One region of the Ensifer sp. PDNC004 genome, then DNA from elsewhere that is predicted to be linked to it. Evidence: riboswitches for the same ligand, from Rfam matches in the RefSeq annotation. Region 1 holds a riboswitch; each other region holds the start of a gene.

Region 1 (4,766 bases):
ACCGAAGACGGCGGCGATCCGTTCGACGGTCAGGACTTCACGCGGCCGCCCCAGCGCCACCAGCCGGCCGGCGGACATCATGCCGACGCGGTCGCAGCCGAAGGCCTGGTTGAGATCGTGCAAGGCGACCACGGAGGCTATCGGCAGGTCAGCCACCAGCTTCAGGATCGAAAGCTGGTGCTGGATATCCAGGTGATTTGTCGGCTCGTCGAGCAACAGGACCTGCGGCTGTTGCGCCAAGGCACGCGCCAGGTGAACCCGCTGGCGTTCCCCGCCGGAAAGTGTTGCCCACGAACGGTTTTCGAATCCCGCCATATCGGTATCGTCGAGCGCTTGCCTGACGATCCGGTCGTCTTCGGTCGACCAGGGCTGCAGCGGCGTGAGCCAGGGCGTGCGGCCAAGTTCAACCGCATCGCGAACCGAGATCGCTTCCGTCGTCTCGGCTTGCTGCTCGAGGAAGGCGATCAATTGGGCAGCCTGGCGGCGCGGCATGGCGTGCAGCATCTGCCCGTTGATCCGCACCCCGCCCGAGGTCGACCGGACGATGCCGGCCAGCAGCCGCATCAAGGTCGATTTGCCGGAGCCGTTGGGGCCGACAAGGCCGAGTGTCTCTCCCTGCCGCACGGCCAGATCGACATGGGAAACGATCGCCTTGCCGCGGACGGACCAGCCGAGATCGCGTGCTTCCAGGATCATGATCGGCGCCTCCCGCGGATAAGGATCAGGGCAAAGGCCGGTGCCCCAACCAGGGCGGTGATCACGCCGATCGGCAGCACCTGGCCAGGAACGATCGTCCGCGACAGGATATCCGCCGCGATCAGAAAGACCGCCCCGATGAGGGCGGTTGCCGGGCCGAGCCGCCCGTGGCGCACGCCAACCAGGAAGCGGGCCGCATGCGGTATGACGAGCCCGACGAAGCCGATGGAGCCGACGATGCTGACCATCACGGCCGTCACCAGCGCGGTAAGGCCGATCAGCACCACCTGGACGACGCGCACGGGTACGCCGAGCGACGCGGCGGATTCCGCCCCGAAGGAAAAGGCGTCGAGCGCACGGGCGTACCAGATGCAGGCCCCGAGCCCGACAAGGGCCACGGGCACGGCCAGCCAGACGTCCGGCCACCGCGCTCCGCTGAGGTTGCCGAGCAGCCAGAACATGATGCCGCGCGCCTGCTCCGCATTGGCCGACTTGGTGATGATGAAAGAGGTCAGTGCGTTGAACAGTTGCGATCCGGCGATGCCGGCAAGCACGATCTGCCCTGTTCCGCGCAGGGTGACCCCGCCACCGGCGGCACGAGCGAGGATCGCCACCATGAGGAAAGCGGTCACGGCGCCGACAAACGCGCCGAGCGACATGGAGACCGCGCCGGCGCCGAGGCCGGCGACGGTGACGGCCACTGCGCCGGTCGAAGCGCCGGCGGAAATGCCGAGAAGGTAGGGATCCGCCAGGGCGTTGCGCAGGAGGGACTGGAGCACCATGCCCGAAACCGCGAGGCCCGCCCCGCAGCAGGCGGCAACGATCACTCGCGGCAGGCGGTAGTTCCAGATGATCCCGACATCGATGGGATCGAGCCCATAGGTCGCGCCGAAAATCTTGTTCGCCAAGGTCTGGAGAACGGTCAAGACGGGTATCGGCGTTTCGCCGATGCAGGTTCCGGCAAGAACGGCGGCAAACAGAGCCAATGTCGCCTTGGCTGCCCGGCCAAGCCGGGAAGCAGGGGCGCGCCGCGAGAGGCTGGTCTTCACTTCGCCAACCCGAAATCCTTAAGCGCAGCTGAGAGAACTTCGATGCCGGCAACCGTTCTGATCGTGGCGTCCATCGCGTGCGCATCCATGACGACGATGCGGTTGTTCTTCACCGCATCCATCTGGCTGGCAACCGGATCGGTCTTCAGGAACTCGATCTTCTTCAGGTAGTCGTCGGCCGGAAAGCGCCGGCGATCCATCTTGGCGATGACGATCATGGTGGGGTTGGCCTTGGCGATCGTTTCCCAACCGACGACCGGCCATTCTTCGTCCGAGCCGACCACGTTGCGGATGCCGAGCTTATCCATCATGTAGGCAGGCGCTCCCTTCCGACCGGCCACATAGGGATCGATGTCCATCTCCGCGCTGGAGAACCAGAATGCCGCAGACACATCCTTCAAATTGAGCGCCTTGGCCTGCTCGATGGCGTCGGCCTCACGCTTGGCGAGTTCTGCGACGAATGCCTCGCCCTTGTCCTGAACATCGAAGATCTGCGCGAGTTCACGCACGCCCTGATGGATGCTGTCAGTCGAGAAGAGCGCGCTTCGCGTGCCGTCCACACCCACCGAGTTGTCCTTGGCGACGCAGTCGGCCGGAAGGACATAGGTCGGAATTCCCACTTCGTGGAACTGGGTTCGGGTCGCAACGATCCCTTCGGGGCCGACGTGCCAGACGAACTGCACGGCGACGAGCCCCGGCTTCTTGGCGACGACGCTTTCAAAGCTCGGGTCGTTGTCCGCCAGGCGCGGAACCTTGGCATTGACCTCGGCAAATTCCGGCAGCACGTCATTGAACCAGACCGACGTGCCCGTAACCTTGTCGCCGAGGCCGAGCGAATAGAGAACCTCGGTTGCCGCCTGCCCGACGGTCGCCGAGGTCGCCGGTGCCTTGTCGAAGGTGATCGTCTCGCCGCAATTGTCCAGGGTCAGCGGATAGGCGGTGGGTTCGGCAGCAGCGGCGGTGGCGAAGAAGGCGAAGCCAGAGGCGGCAAGCAGGAAACGCGAAGCGGTCATGGCACATTGTCTCCGATCTGTTGATCGCGCGGATCGGAGGGGACGAGCCAGGACGCAATGATCGAACCGATGTTCAAGAGAACATCGACAGCCGGCACTTGTGGCGCGACCAACGACATCGACAACCTCCCCGGACACCCCGCCCGGCTTGTTCAGTTACAGGTGTCGGTAGGTCTCCTGACTGACGGGTCTTGGCTCCCTCTCGGCCTTCCCGGACCATCGCCCAGTGGCATTTTTCGAGAGAGGACTGGCCGCCTACAGTTGCGGGGGCAGTTTCGTTTCGCGGCGAGCCGCGGCGAATTCCCTGTTATTTCCTTTCGGAAACCGACGAGAATTCCCTACTCAACGAACGAGTGGAGCGCAAGCATGAAAGCGGCGCTTTCAAAACCACCTGCCAAGAAAGGTAGAAATTCTTTCGCGTCTCGTAATTTCACTAAATATCACTCCCCTCAAATAGCGAGAACATTGGCGATTGTCGAAAACTATACGCAAATGAATACTGTTTAAGTGATCCTTAATTCACACCATCTTCAGACTTACCCTTCGAGGCCAGTCTTCAGCCGGTCGAGAATGGTCACGACATGGGCGGCATAGTCGCTGATCCAGCGCTCGTGAATGTGCTTGATCGGCAGCGCATTGAGATAGTTCCAGCGCTCGCGTCCTGCCCGCCTGACGATGATCAAGTCGGCGTCCGCCAGCACCTTCAGATGCTGCATCACGGTGCAGCGATCCATGTCGGAAAAGGTCGCGCAGAGCATGCCCGTGGTCTGCGCCTCGCCCTTGAGACGATCGAGCATCGACCGCCTGCGCGGGTGAGCCAATGCCTTGAAAACCAGATCTTCGTCCTGCTCGCTTGACATGTTATGTTTTCACAACATATTGAAACCGGACGCAACGGAGACGGCGCCGATGAGACCGGTTTGCGAGCTTTCGCGAGCACTCCAACCGAGCCTGATGGCTGGATGCCGTCGATCGGAGTTCAGCCTTGCACCGACACCTCAAGCAAACCGCCCAAAAGGGAGATGATTGAGAATGCTGCCTAAGATCGTTTCAATGGATGAGTGGCAAGCCGCACTCGAACAACAGATTGCCAGAGAGAAGGCACTCACCCGCGCACGCGATGAAGTGAGTGCCGAGCGCCGGCGCTTGCCGATGGTCAGGATCGACAAGGACTATTCGTTCGAGGGGCCCGAAGGCACGGTAAGCCTCGCCGACCTCTTCGACGGACGGCGGCAACTGATCGTCTATCACTTCATGTTCGCGCCCGGATGGAAGGCGGGCTGCGACGGCTGCTCCTGGGTCGTGGACGCGATGACCCATCCGGCGCATCTCAACGCACGCGATACGTCCATCGTGCTGATTTCGCGCGCGCCGCTGGAGACGCTGCAGAAATACCAGGCCCGGATGCAGTGGCAGCACCCGGTTTGGTACTCGTCCTTGGCGAGCGACTTCAACCACGACATGGGAGCCACGGTCGCCGATCCGGATGACCCGACAAGAACCAGCGAGCGCCATGGCGTCAGCGTCTTCCTCAGGGACGGCAATCATATCTACCGCACCTATTTCAACGGTGCGCGTGGCGTCGAGTATCTCGGCAGCATGTGGACCTATCTGGATCTGACGCCCTACGGTCGCCAGGAAACATGGGAAGCCTCTCCCGTGGGATGGCCGCAGACAGAACCCTACGTCTGGAACCGGCGGCACGACGAATACGGGACCGAACCGGCCTTCTGATTGTCCGCGGCGGCGAGCATGGAATTGTCGAGCCGCCGTTCCTACGTCTTGTCTGGCCGATCGCCAGACCTGCGTCATTGCCGCGCGCCCCGAACAGGGATCGCGGCAATGGTGAAGTGATGCCGCCGGCCCGGCAGGGAGCGCCGAATGTGGGGATGGATCGCGCTTCTAAGAGGCGCGCCGATGGGGGCGGCAATCGATGGGAAACGAGACGCAAAACCGCAAGGACGGTCCGGCACCGAGCGGCAAGAGGTTTTGGCGGCGACGCGGCGTT
Region 2 (4,766 bases), on a different replicon from region 1:
ACCGCAATGGGTGCCGTTCGGTGAGGGCGGGTGCGCGGAAGATGCCGCACACTATCTTACCCTCGTGGTGCGGCTGCCCGCTGCAACCGATCGATGATGGCTTCCCCCAGCCCGTCCGAAGGGATAGGCCCGAAGGCGATGGTCTCTGCGCCGCTGGCATCCGCCCGTTTCATGTAGTCGAAGAGATTGGCGGCGGCTTCGCGCAGATTGCCGGTCGGGCTGAGGTCGAGAACGATGGCCGCCTGTTCCTCGCCGGCAATCCGATTGCCGCCGAAACGGATCAAGGCTTCGCCGGCATGCACCTCGGCGGCATCGAGCCGCACGGCAGCGCCGGGCGCATAATGCGAGGCAAGCATGCCCGGCGCCTCGATCGTCGCTCCCGCGGTCTCCGGCCGGATCACCGGACGGCCGAGCAGGCGTTCGATCTCGGCAGCATCGAGGCCACCCGGCCGAAGCAGCCGGATCTCGTCGCCATCGACCTTGATGATCGTCGATTCAAGGCCGATCTGGGCCTGGCCGGCGTCGAGGATCAGCTTCAGTTTTCCACCGAGATCGGCCTCGACATGGGCCGCACTGGTCGGGCTGATCTTGCCTGAAGTATTGGCGCTGGGCGCAGCCAATGGCCGTCCGAAGCGGGCGATGACCCGGCGCGAGAAACCGTCGGGCATGCGGATGCCGAGCGTGTCGAGGCCGGCGGACGCCAGCGCATGAACCGTGCTGTCGGCGCGCTGCCGAAGGATCAGCGTCAGCGGGCCGGGCCAGAAGGCTTCGGCCAGCTGCCGGGAAACCGGATCGAAGTGCACATGGGCTTCGGCCATCGCCATGTCGGAGACATGCGAGATCAACGGATTGAAGCGCGGGCGCCCCTTCATCTCGTAGATGCGGCTGATCGCATCAGGGTTGGTGGCGTCGGCGGCAAGGCCGTAGACGGTCTCGGTCGGAATGGCGACCGGTTCGCCTTCGGCGAGAACGTCGCAGGCACGCGCGATCGCGCGGTCCGGTTCCCTATCCGTATCGATGATCTCAGCCATGCCGTTTCCTTTCCGACGCTTCCTTAACGGACGCACCGGAAAAACAGAACGATTTTCTTTGAAGCAACCGGTTCGGCTCAGAGGCTGCGGATGATGCGGCGCAACGCGTCATCCTTGGCGCCGAGCATCAGCACGTTTTTCAGTGCGACCTTGGGATCGTCGGTGCGAAACAGCAGACCGTTGTCACGAAAATTGCGGTTGATGACCATTTGGCCGGCTTCCGCGCCCGGTTCGATGGCAACGGCGAAATACATGCGCGAATAGCCGGGCTGGATGCCTTCGAAAAAATGCGTCTCGTGGCCGAGGTCACAGTAGAAGTTGGCGAAGTAGAAGGACCAGGTGATGTCCTTGGAGGGAGTAACCGGCGTGCGCGCCGCCGTCACGTGACAGTAGCCGAGATGCGGCCGGCCGACGAGCGTGCGGTGGAAGATCATCTTCGGGAACTGGATCGAGGTGTGAAACCCGTTGATCCGCTTATGGGTCGTGTCGCCGGCGGTGTTGAGCTTCTTGCCCGTCCTGTCCGCAACTTCCTCATAGCTCAGGTAGCGCCGCTCGCTCGGCACCCATTGCCTGCGATTGATCCGGCCCGTGCGCAGGAATTCGGTATGAACCGCCATCTTCGGCGGGATTGTCGGCGGCGCCTCGGCTGCCGCGTCGTAGTATCTCAACTTTGCCATGATCGTCAGCGCGCCATCTGCCTGCCTGCAGGACCTCTCTCGTCCGCCGGCTAGGCTAGCGGCTCATGGTTAATGAATGATTGCCTCCTGGCTGCATCATGAGCGTTCCCCATCTGACCGGATGTCGCAAACGGGCGAAGCTTTCCCGCGTCTGCGCCGCCCGCGCCACAAAAGGCGGCAAATGCCCAAGACGTGGGCTATCTATATGTTTGTAGTGTAAAAATTCTAAGACAGGCGCCGTTGATGGCGGTTTTTCCCGTGTCGTCATTCTGGAATTGGATGTCGCTATCCGGCAGCTGCCAGGGCGGTTTCCGCGATTACATATCCCTACTCAAGGTGCCGTTTTCGAAGAGAAGGCGGAGAATTGGGAAGCCGGTCAAATCCCGGCGCTGCCCCCGCAACGGTGGTGGAGCGAAAGCCTCGGCAAAGGCCACTGGACGGTTCGTCCGGGAAGGCGCCGGGCTGGTCCGAACGGACGGCTCCTGAGCCCGGAAACCAGCCTTGACGGACATAACCGTAACGGGTTGCGGCGGGCAGCCGGATCGGAGCCGACAACGCATGGGCGTGCGCCCATGCGGGTTCCTGTCCTGCCTCTCCAAGACATGGCGCATGAGGACAGGACATGGAAACCAGAAACGATATGCTTCGAAAGCTGAAGGGCCGGCGCGACGGCTACAGCCTCGATCGGGCCTTTTATATCGATCCCGACTACTATCGGCAGGATCTGGAAAACATCTGGTACAAGGATTGGCTGTTCATCGGCCATGACTGCGAGATCCCGCGGGCCGGCAATTATTTCACCGTCCAGGTCGGCGACTACCCCGTTGTCATCACCCGCGATCGCCAGGGTGCCATCCGGGCATTGCACAACTCCTGCCGCCATCGCGGCTCGCGCGTCTGCACGCAACAGAAGGGCTCCTCGGCCAAGCTTGTCTGTCCCTATCACCAGTGGACGTACGAGCTCGACGGCTCGCTGCTCTTCGCCCGGCAGATGGGCGAGGATTTCGACAAGGCAGCCCACAGCCTGAAGCCGATCCATTGCGAAACGGTCGGCGGCTACATCTTCATCAACTTGTCGGAAAAGCCGATGGATTTCACGGCGTTCCGCGAGATGGCCTTGCCCTATCTCGCGCCGCACCGGCTCGGCGAAACCAAGGTCGCGTTCGAAAGCACCATCGTCGAGAAGGGCAACTGGAAGCTCGTCTGGGAAAACAACCGCGAATGCTACCATTGCGCCGCCAATCACCCGGAACTCTGCCGCACCTATCCCGAAGCCCCGACCGCGACCGGGGTGCAGGGCGCCAAGGATGATCCCGTGATTGCCGAACATTGGGCTAAATGCGAGGCCGAAGGCTTGCCGAGCGAGTTCAGGATGTCGCCGACCGGCCAGTTCCGCGCCGCCCGCATGCCGCTCATCGACAATGCCGAAAGCTACACCATGTCAGGCGCGCGCGCCGTGAAGAGGGCGCTTTCGGCCGATGTTTCCCAGAGCCAGATCGGCACGCTTCTGATGTTCCACTACCCGACCACCTGGAACCATGTGCTCGCCGACCACGCCATCACCTTCCGTGTGCTGCCGCTCGGGCCTGAACTTACCCAAGTGACGACGAAGTGGCTGGTCAACAAGGATGCGGTCGAAGGCGTCGATTACAATCTCGAGGAACTGACGCATGTCTGGACCGAGACCAACGATCAGGATCGCCAGATCGTCGAAGAAAATGCCTTTGGCATCCGCTCGCCGGCCTATGAGCCCGGCCCGTATTCGCCCGAGCACGAAGGCGGCGTGATGCAGTTCGTCGAGTGGTACTGCAAGTTCATGGAGCAGCGCCTTGCTGGCGACGCGGCTCCGCTTTCAAGGGTCGCCTGACATGCAGATGGCCCCTTCGTTTCACCATTTCGACGCGCTGCATGTCTGGATCGATCGGCAGCAGATGCTCGAATGCACATCGGCTGTCGTCGAGACCGCCGATGTCATGACCTTCACCTTCCGGGCCGAAAAGCCCGCCTGGTTCCGCTATCTCCCCGGGCAATTCGTAACGCTCGAACTGCCGGTCGCCGACGAGCCGGTCATGCGGACCTACACGCTGTCGTCGACGCCATCGCGGCCGCTTTCAATCGCGGTCACGGTGAAGGCGCAGGCCGACAGCATCGGCACCCGCTGGATGTTCGAGCATCTGAAGCCGGGCATGAAGCTCCGCGCCTTCGGTCCGCTCGGCGATTTCAGCTTCGTGCGCCATCCGGGCGACAAGTATCTGTTCATCTCGGCCGGCTCCGGCATCACGCCGATGATGTCGATGACGCGCTGGATGGCGGATTGCGTGCCCGAGACGGATGTGACCTTCATCTCCTGCGCGCGTCGTCCGGACGATCTGCTGTTCCGTTCGGAACTGGAAGTCCTGGCCACGCAGATGTCCGGGCTCAACCTCGGCTTCATCGTCGAGGGGCATGAGGCGCGCCACGGCTGGCACGGATTGCGCGGCCGCATCGACGGCGCCAAGCTGCCGCTGCTTGCGCCCGATTTCATGGACCGCACCGTCTTCTGCTGCGGGCCCGAACCCTTCATGCGCGGCGTGCGCGAGATGCTGAAATCGGCCGGTTTCGACATGGGCCGCTATCACGAGGAGAGCTTCCAGCCAGCGGCGGCACCCGCCGCGGAAGAGATCGCCGTGCGCGCCGGTGCCGGTGACGAGGGCGAGATCCAGGCGGCCAAGGTCGCCTTCACCATGAGCGGCAAGGAGGTCGAGGCCAAGCCCGGCCAGACGATCCTGCAGGCGGCGCGCGCCAACGGGGTGCGCATCGGCGCTGCCTGCGAAGGCGGCATCTGCGGCACCTGCCGGGTGATGAAGGTCGCGGGCGAGGTCGAGATGAACCACAATGGCGGCATTCTCGACGACGAGATCGACGAAGGCTACATCCTCGCCTGTTGCTCGCGACCACTTGGCGACGTCCAGATCGAAGCCTGAGGGCGTCGATGCATGTCGCGAGAAGTGCGCCGCGGTTTTGCAGCAGCGACGTGCATAAAGGATGAGAGCTTAAAGCCTGTCGCGAGATCCTTTTT
Region 3 (4,766 bases), on a different replicon from region 1:
CAGCATGCCCTTGACCGGTCGATCGGTCAGTGACTGTGCAAAGGCCGCCCATTCGACCGTCATCGGGTTTGGCCGAGAAACGTCGCCGAAGATGATCGGCGGGCGCACGTAGCGCGAACCGTAGCTCTGTACCCAGCCACTTCGGGTAAAGGCGTAGCCCGAGAGCTGCTCGCCGAAATACTGCACCATGTCATTGCGCTCGAACTCGCCGTGTACCAGCACGTCGATGCCGATCTCCTCCTGCCAGCGCACCGCCTGCTCGGTCTCCCGGCGCAGATAGGCGGTGTAGTCGACATAGCTGAGTTCGCCCTTGGCATGCAGGGAACGGGCCTGCCGTACTTCCGGCGTCTGCGGGAAGGAGCCGATCGTCGTCGTCGGGAAAAGCGGCAACGGCAGCGCGTCCGCCTGGAGCGCGCGACGGGCCGGGAAGGGAGACCGGCGCTCGCTGTCGGCTGCCGTCAGCGCCTTCAGTCGCCCGGCAACGAGTGGATCATGGATCCTGAGCGACGTCAGACGCGCCTTGGCAGCTTCGCTCGATGCCGCAAAGGCCCTTTCCGGATGGGCAAGCCCCGGCTCGAAGGCGCGGGCAAGAAGGCTCAACTCGTCGAGCTTCTGCACGGCGAAAGCGAGCCACGAGGCAAGCTCCGGGTCGAGCGCCTGTTCCAGGTCGAGGTCGACGGGCACATGCAGGAGCGAGCACGAGGGCGAAAGCTCGATCCGGTCGCGGCCATGGGCGGAGATGAGCGGCTGCAGGCGGCGCAACAGGCCGGCAAGATCCGTCCTCCAGACGTTGCGGCCGTCGATGATGCCGAGCGACAGCACTCGGTCAGCCGGAGCGGACTGGAGGAGGACCTCGATCTGCTGCGGCGCGCGCACGAGATCGACATGCAGGCCCGCGATCGGCAGCGCCAGGGCGCTCACCATATTGTCGCCGATCGCGCCGAAATAGGTCGCAAGCATGATCCGGAGCCCGGGAACCTTCGCCCGGAACGTATGATAGGCAAGGTCCAGGGCCTGCCTTTCCCGGTTGGTGAGATCGAGCACTAGGCAAGGCTCGTCGATCTGAACCCAGTCGGCGCCGGCATTGGCAAGTTCGGTTAGCAGCTCGACGTATACGGGAAGCAGGCGCTCGATCAGGTCCAGGGGATCGAAATCTCCGCCCTTCGCCTTGCCGAGCTTGAGGAAGGTCACCGGGCCAAGCAGGACCGGGCGGGTTCGATAGCCGAGGGCTTCGGCCTCGAGAAAGGCTTCGAGCGGCCGGTTACGCGTCAGCGCAAAGCGTTGATCCGCTTCGAATTCGGGCACCATGTAGTGGTAGTTGGTATCGAACCACTTGGTCATCTCGAGTGCGGCGTTGCCGCCGTCACCCGCATGCGTGCAACCGGAAGCGCAGGGCGAACCGGTCGAGCCGCGCGCCATGGCGAAATAGGTATCGAGATCGACGGGACCGCCCTCCCAGCCATAGGCGGCCGGGACCGCACCGACGAGCACGGCAGTATCGAGCACGTGGTCGTAGAACGAGAAATCGTTCGAAGGGAGGATGTCGATGCCGCGCGCCTTTTGCGCCGCCCAGTTTTCGGCCCGAAGCCGGCGGCCGACGTCGAAAAGGTCGTCACGGCTGATCTTGCCGGACCAGTAGCGTTCAAGCGCGAATTTCAGTTCGCGGTGGCGGCCGATGCGCGGGAAGCCGAGATTGGCAGTCTTGATGGTCATTTCCTTACCCCGAAGGTTGAAGGGCAAGGCTTGAATGCGACGCATCCGCGACGCGAGAAGGGTCCCGCGTCGTCAACGCGCCCCATCGGACACCCCGCCCGTGGACGTTGTTTATCGCGGCAGGTCTCCTGGCTTGCGGGTCAACGCGGACCGTTCCGTCTTCCCGAGGCGTCTTCCTCAGTGACATCATCGAACGGCCGCTCTCCGCCTACAGTTGCGGGGGCAGCTCCGGCCTGGGCGCTTGTCAGCGCCGCACCGAATTCCCTCTTAGCTCCGCCCCGCCGGATGGCGAGGCGCAGAACCACGATGTCGGGAACAATGCCCTGCAATCGCTCGGCCGTCAATCGCATAAAGAAATGCTTATGTCTTTATTCTCTCCGGCCTGGGCGCGGGGCGAAACGCGGGCAATGCGCGGTCCTTCGCTGCAAACTGCTTTCGCGGCGGGTTGCACCGGCACGGGCTTGGGCTCCTCCGGCCAGTGCCACGGATCCGCGGTGTCGCCGACGCGCGCACGGATATGTTCCTGGTCCCGCGTCAGGCCGATATCCCGGAGCTGGAACTCGTTGAACGTGTCGATGGCGACCGGAGGACTGAGGGTCCTGTCGGCCCAATTCAGGGCATGGTAAATCATTGATCGCACTGCGCTAAGCATTGCTATCCTCACTTCTCTACAAGGCGTGTGTTCGCGAAAAAAGTGAGGTTTTTTGCCGTTTCGCGCAAAGCGATTTCTCGCATGCTGGCATAAAGAATGCTTATCTCAGCGTCATGAGCAAGATTCCCCCTATGAGTGCAGTGCGCGCCTTCGAGGCCGCCGCCAGGCACCTGAGTTTCACCCGCGCCGCCGAAGAGCTTGGCATGACGCAGGCGGCCGTCAGCTATCAGATCCGGTTGTTGGAGGAACGCATCGGCGCGCCGCTCTTTGTCCGCCTTCCGCGCGAGGTGCGGCTGACCGGTGCCGGGCGGCAGCTGGCGCCAAAGGTAACCGAAGCGATCGATCTTTTAGGGGCGGCCTTCTCGGAGATTGCCGACAAGACCGAACATCACCTGCACATTTCGGTGCTACCGACCGTCGTTTCGAGCTGGCTCGGCCAGCGGCTCGCCACCTTCCAGACCGCGCATCCGAACATCAGCATCAGGGTCCACATGTCGACCGAGCTGGTCGATTTCAAGCGTGACGCTATCGATCTCGCGGTGCGCAGCGGTGCCGGCGACTGGCCGGGAAACGATGTCTTTCCCTTGTTTCCGCTCGATTACGTGCCGGTCTGCACGCCGTCCTTCCTGGAGAAACATCAACTCAAGGAGCCCGCCGATGTTCTGAGGATCCGGCGTTTCGGCAATGCCAACTGGTGGCGGCGGTGGATGATCGAAACCGGCGTCGAGCCGCCGGCGAGCAATGGTACCGAGCTGATCTTCGACGTCCAGGCGATGGATGTCGCCACCATCCTGGCGGATCACGGCATGGCGATTGCCGTCTCGACCTTCCTGATGGATGAACTGAAGAGCGGCCGGCTGATCCGGCCGTTCGAGCATGTGGTGCGCGACGGCCGCGCCTATTGGCTGGTCTATCCGCAAAGCACCAGGCGGCAGAAGAAGATCCAGGCCTTTCGCGACTGGGTCGTCGCCGAAGCAGACGCGTCGAATGCGATGCTTGCGACCGTCATGGAGCAGTCCTGTCCGGCATCTTTTCGGGGCAAACTCGGCGCAAAGTAATGAGCCTGGGGAAAGAAGACGCAGACGCATCTGGTGCGCGCGTGCCGGTTCGCGCCGGCCGGGCTTCTGAAAATGACGCTTTCATGGAGAAACTGAAAATCAGCTGAGAACGGCTGTTACCAAACTGACATGGCGGCTCCCTAAAGACTGCGGCCAACCGCAGAGAAGGGGAGAGACAACCCTCCGACGCGGATACCGCAAGCCATTGTCGGAGGCCCGTTTCCATGAAAATCGTCCAGATCAGCGACACCCATCTCAGCCCCGCCAAAAGCCATTTCAACGGCAATTGGGAACCGGTTCGCGCCTGGATCGAGGCGGCGGCGCCCGATCTCGTCATCCACACGGGCGATGTCACCATCGATGGTGCCGACCACGAAGACGACATCACCTTCTCGCTCGATCTGATCGGTCAGCTCTCGATGCCGGTCGCGATCGTTCCCGGCAATCACGATGTCGGCCATCTACCGGGCTCGCACCAGCCTGTGGATCCCGTCCGGCTTGCCCGCTGGCGCCGTCTCGCTGGTCCGGACTACTGGGGCCGCGACCATGGCGACTGGCGGCTGCTCGGCCTCAACAGCCTGCTGATCGGCTTCGAAGACGACGAAGAAGACAGGCAATTTGCCTGGCTGGAGGAGCAGCTGCTTGGTCGCGACGGCCGCCGGGTGGCGGTCTTCGCCCACAAGCCGCTCTTCGTCGACGACCCGGCCGAGGGCGACACCGGCTACTGGGGCATCCGTCCCCGCCAGCGCCAGCGCCTCTTTGATCTTTTCGCCGAAGCCGAGGTGGCGTTGCATGCAAGCGGTCACCTGCACTGGGCCTGGACCGGCGAACATGCCGGGACGTCGCTCGTCTGGGCGCCGCCGACCTCCTTCATCATCGACACGCTGGAACGGCCGATGCCGGGCGAGCGGCTGGTCGGTGCCGTCGTGCACGAACTCACCGATGCCGGCGTGACCAGCGAAATCGTCGCGGTGCCGGGTCTGACGAGCCACGTGCTCGACCCGATCGTCGAGGAGGTCTATCCGCTCGCCGCCAAGAAGAAGGTTCGCGTGGAGGCAGCGCAATGAGCGTGCTTTCGCTGGATGGCATCACCAAGTCCTATGGCGGCAACGCCATCCTGAAGGGCGTCAGCCTGGAGGCGGAAGCCGGCGAGTTCATTGCGCTCGTCGGCCCTTCCGGCTGCGGCAAGAGCACGCTTCTGCGCATCGTCGCCGGCCTCGATCACGGCGATGCCGGCGAGATCGTGATCGGCGGCCGCAGTGTCGCGCGGATGGCGGCGGCCGATCGCAACGTGGCGATGGTGTTCCAGTCCTACGCGCTCTATCCGCACCTGACCGCAGGTC

The links. A riboswitch is a leader RNA that binds a small molecule or an ion and turns the genes downstream of it on or off. The one in region 1 is predicted to bind cobalamin.
Region 2: it holds a riboswitch for cobalamin, as region 1 does, so the genes downstream of both, JVX98_RS17965 (aromatic ring-hydroxylating dioxygenase subunit alpha) here and JVX98_RS30570 (ABC transporter substrate-binding protein) in region 1, are expected to answer to the same signal.
Region 3: it holds a riboswitch for cobalamin, as region 1 does, so the genes downstream of both, metE (5-methyltetrahydropteroyltriglutamate--homocysteine S-methyltransferase) here and JVX98_RS30570 (ABC transporter substrate-binding protein) in region 1, are expected to answer to the same signal.

What each region holds. Positions count from the first base shown of each region.
Region 1 is NZ_CP070354.1:478,769-483,534, reverse strand. Features, by position in the region: gene JVX98_RS30580 (ABC transporter ATP-binding protein) at 1-696, opposite strand, end outside; gene JVX98_RS30575 (iron ABC transporter permease) at 693-1,745, opposite strand; gene JVX98_RS30570 (ABC transporter substrate-binding protein) at 1,742-2,758, opposite strand; cobalamin riboswitch at 2,908-3,102, opposite strand; gene JVX98_RS30565 (helix-turn-helix transcriptional regulator) at 3,295-3,618, opposite strand; gene JVX98_RS30560 (DUF899 domain-containing protein) at 3,812-4,492, shown strand; gene JVX98_RS30555 (hypothetical protein) at 4,692-4,766, shown strand, end outside.
Region 2 is NZ_CP070353.1:1,985,657-1,990,422, reverse strand. Features, by position in the region: gene JVX98_RS17975 (L-threonylcarbamoyladenylate synthase) at 57-1,031, opposite strand; gene JVX98_RS17970 (DUF6656 family protein) at 1,109-1,708, opposite strand; cobalamin riboswitch at 2,026-2,227, shown strand; gene JVX98_RS17965 (aromatic ring-hydroxylating dioxygenase subunit alpha) at 2,331-3,575, shown strand; gene JVX98_RS17960 (hybrid-cluster NAD(P)-dependent oxidoreductase) at 3,577-4,671, shown strand.
Region 3 is NZ_CP070352.1:1,329,843-1,334,608, forward strand. Features, by position in the region: gene metE (5-methyltetrahydropteroyltriglutamate--homocysteine S-methyltransferase) at 1-1,713, opposite strand, end outside; cobalamin riboswitch at 1,814-2,034, opposite strand; gene JVX98_RS05930 (hypothetical protein) at 2,054-2,344, opposite strand; gene JVX98_RS05935 (LysR substrate-binding domain-containing protein) at 2,497-3,423, shown strand; gene JVX98_RS05940 (metallophosphoesterase) at 3,648-4,490, shown strand; gene JVX98_RS05945 (ABC transporter ATP-binding protein) at 4,487-4,766, shown strand, end outside.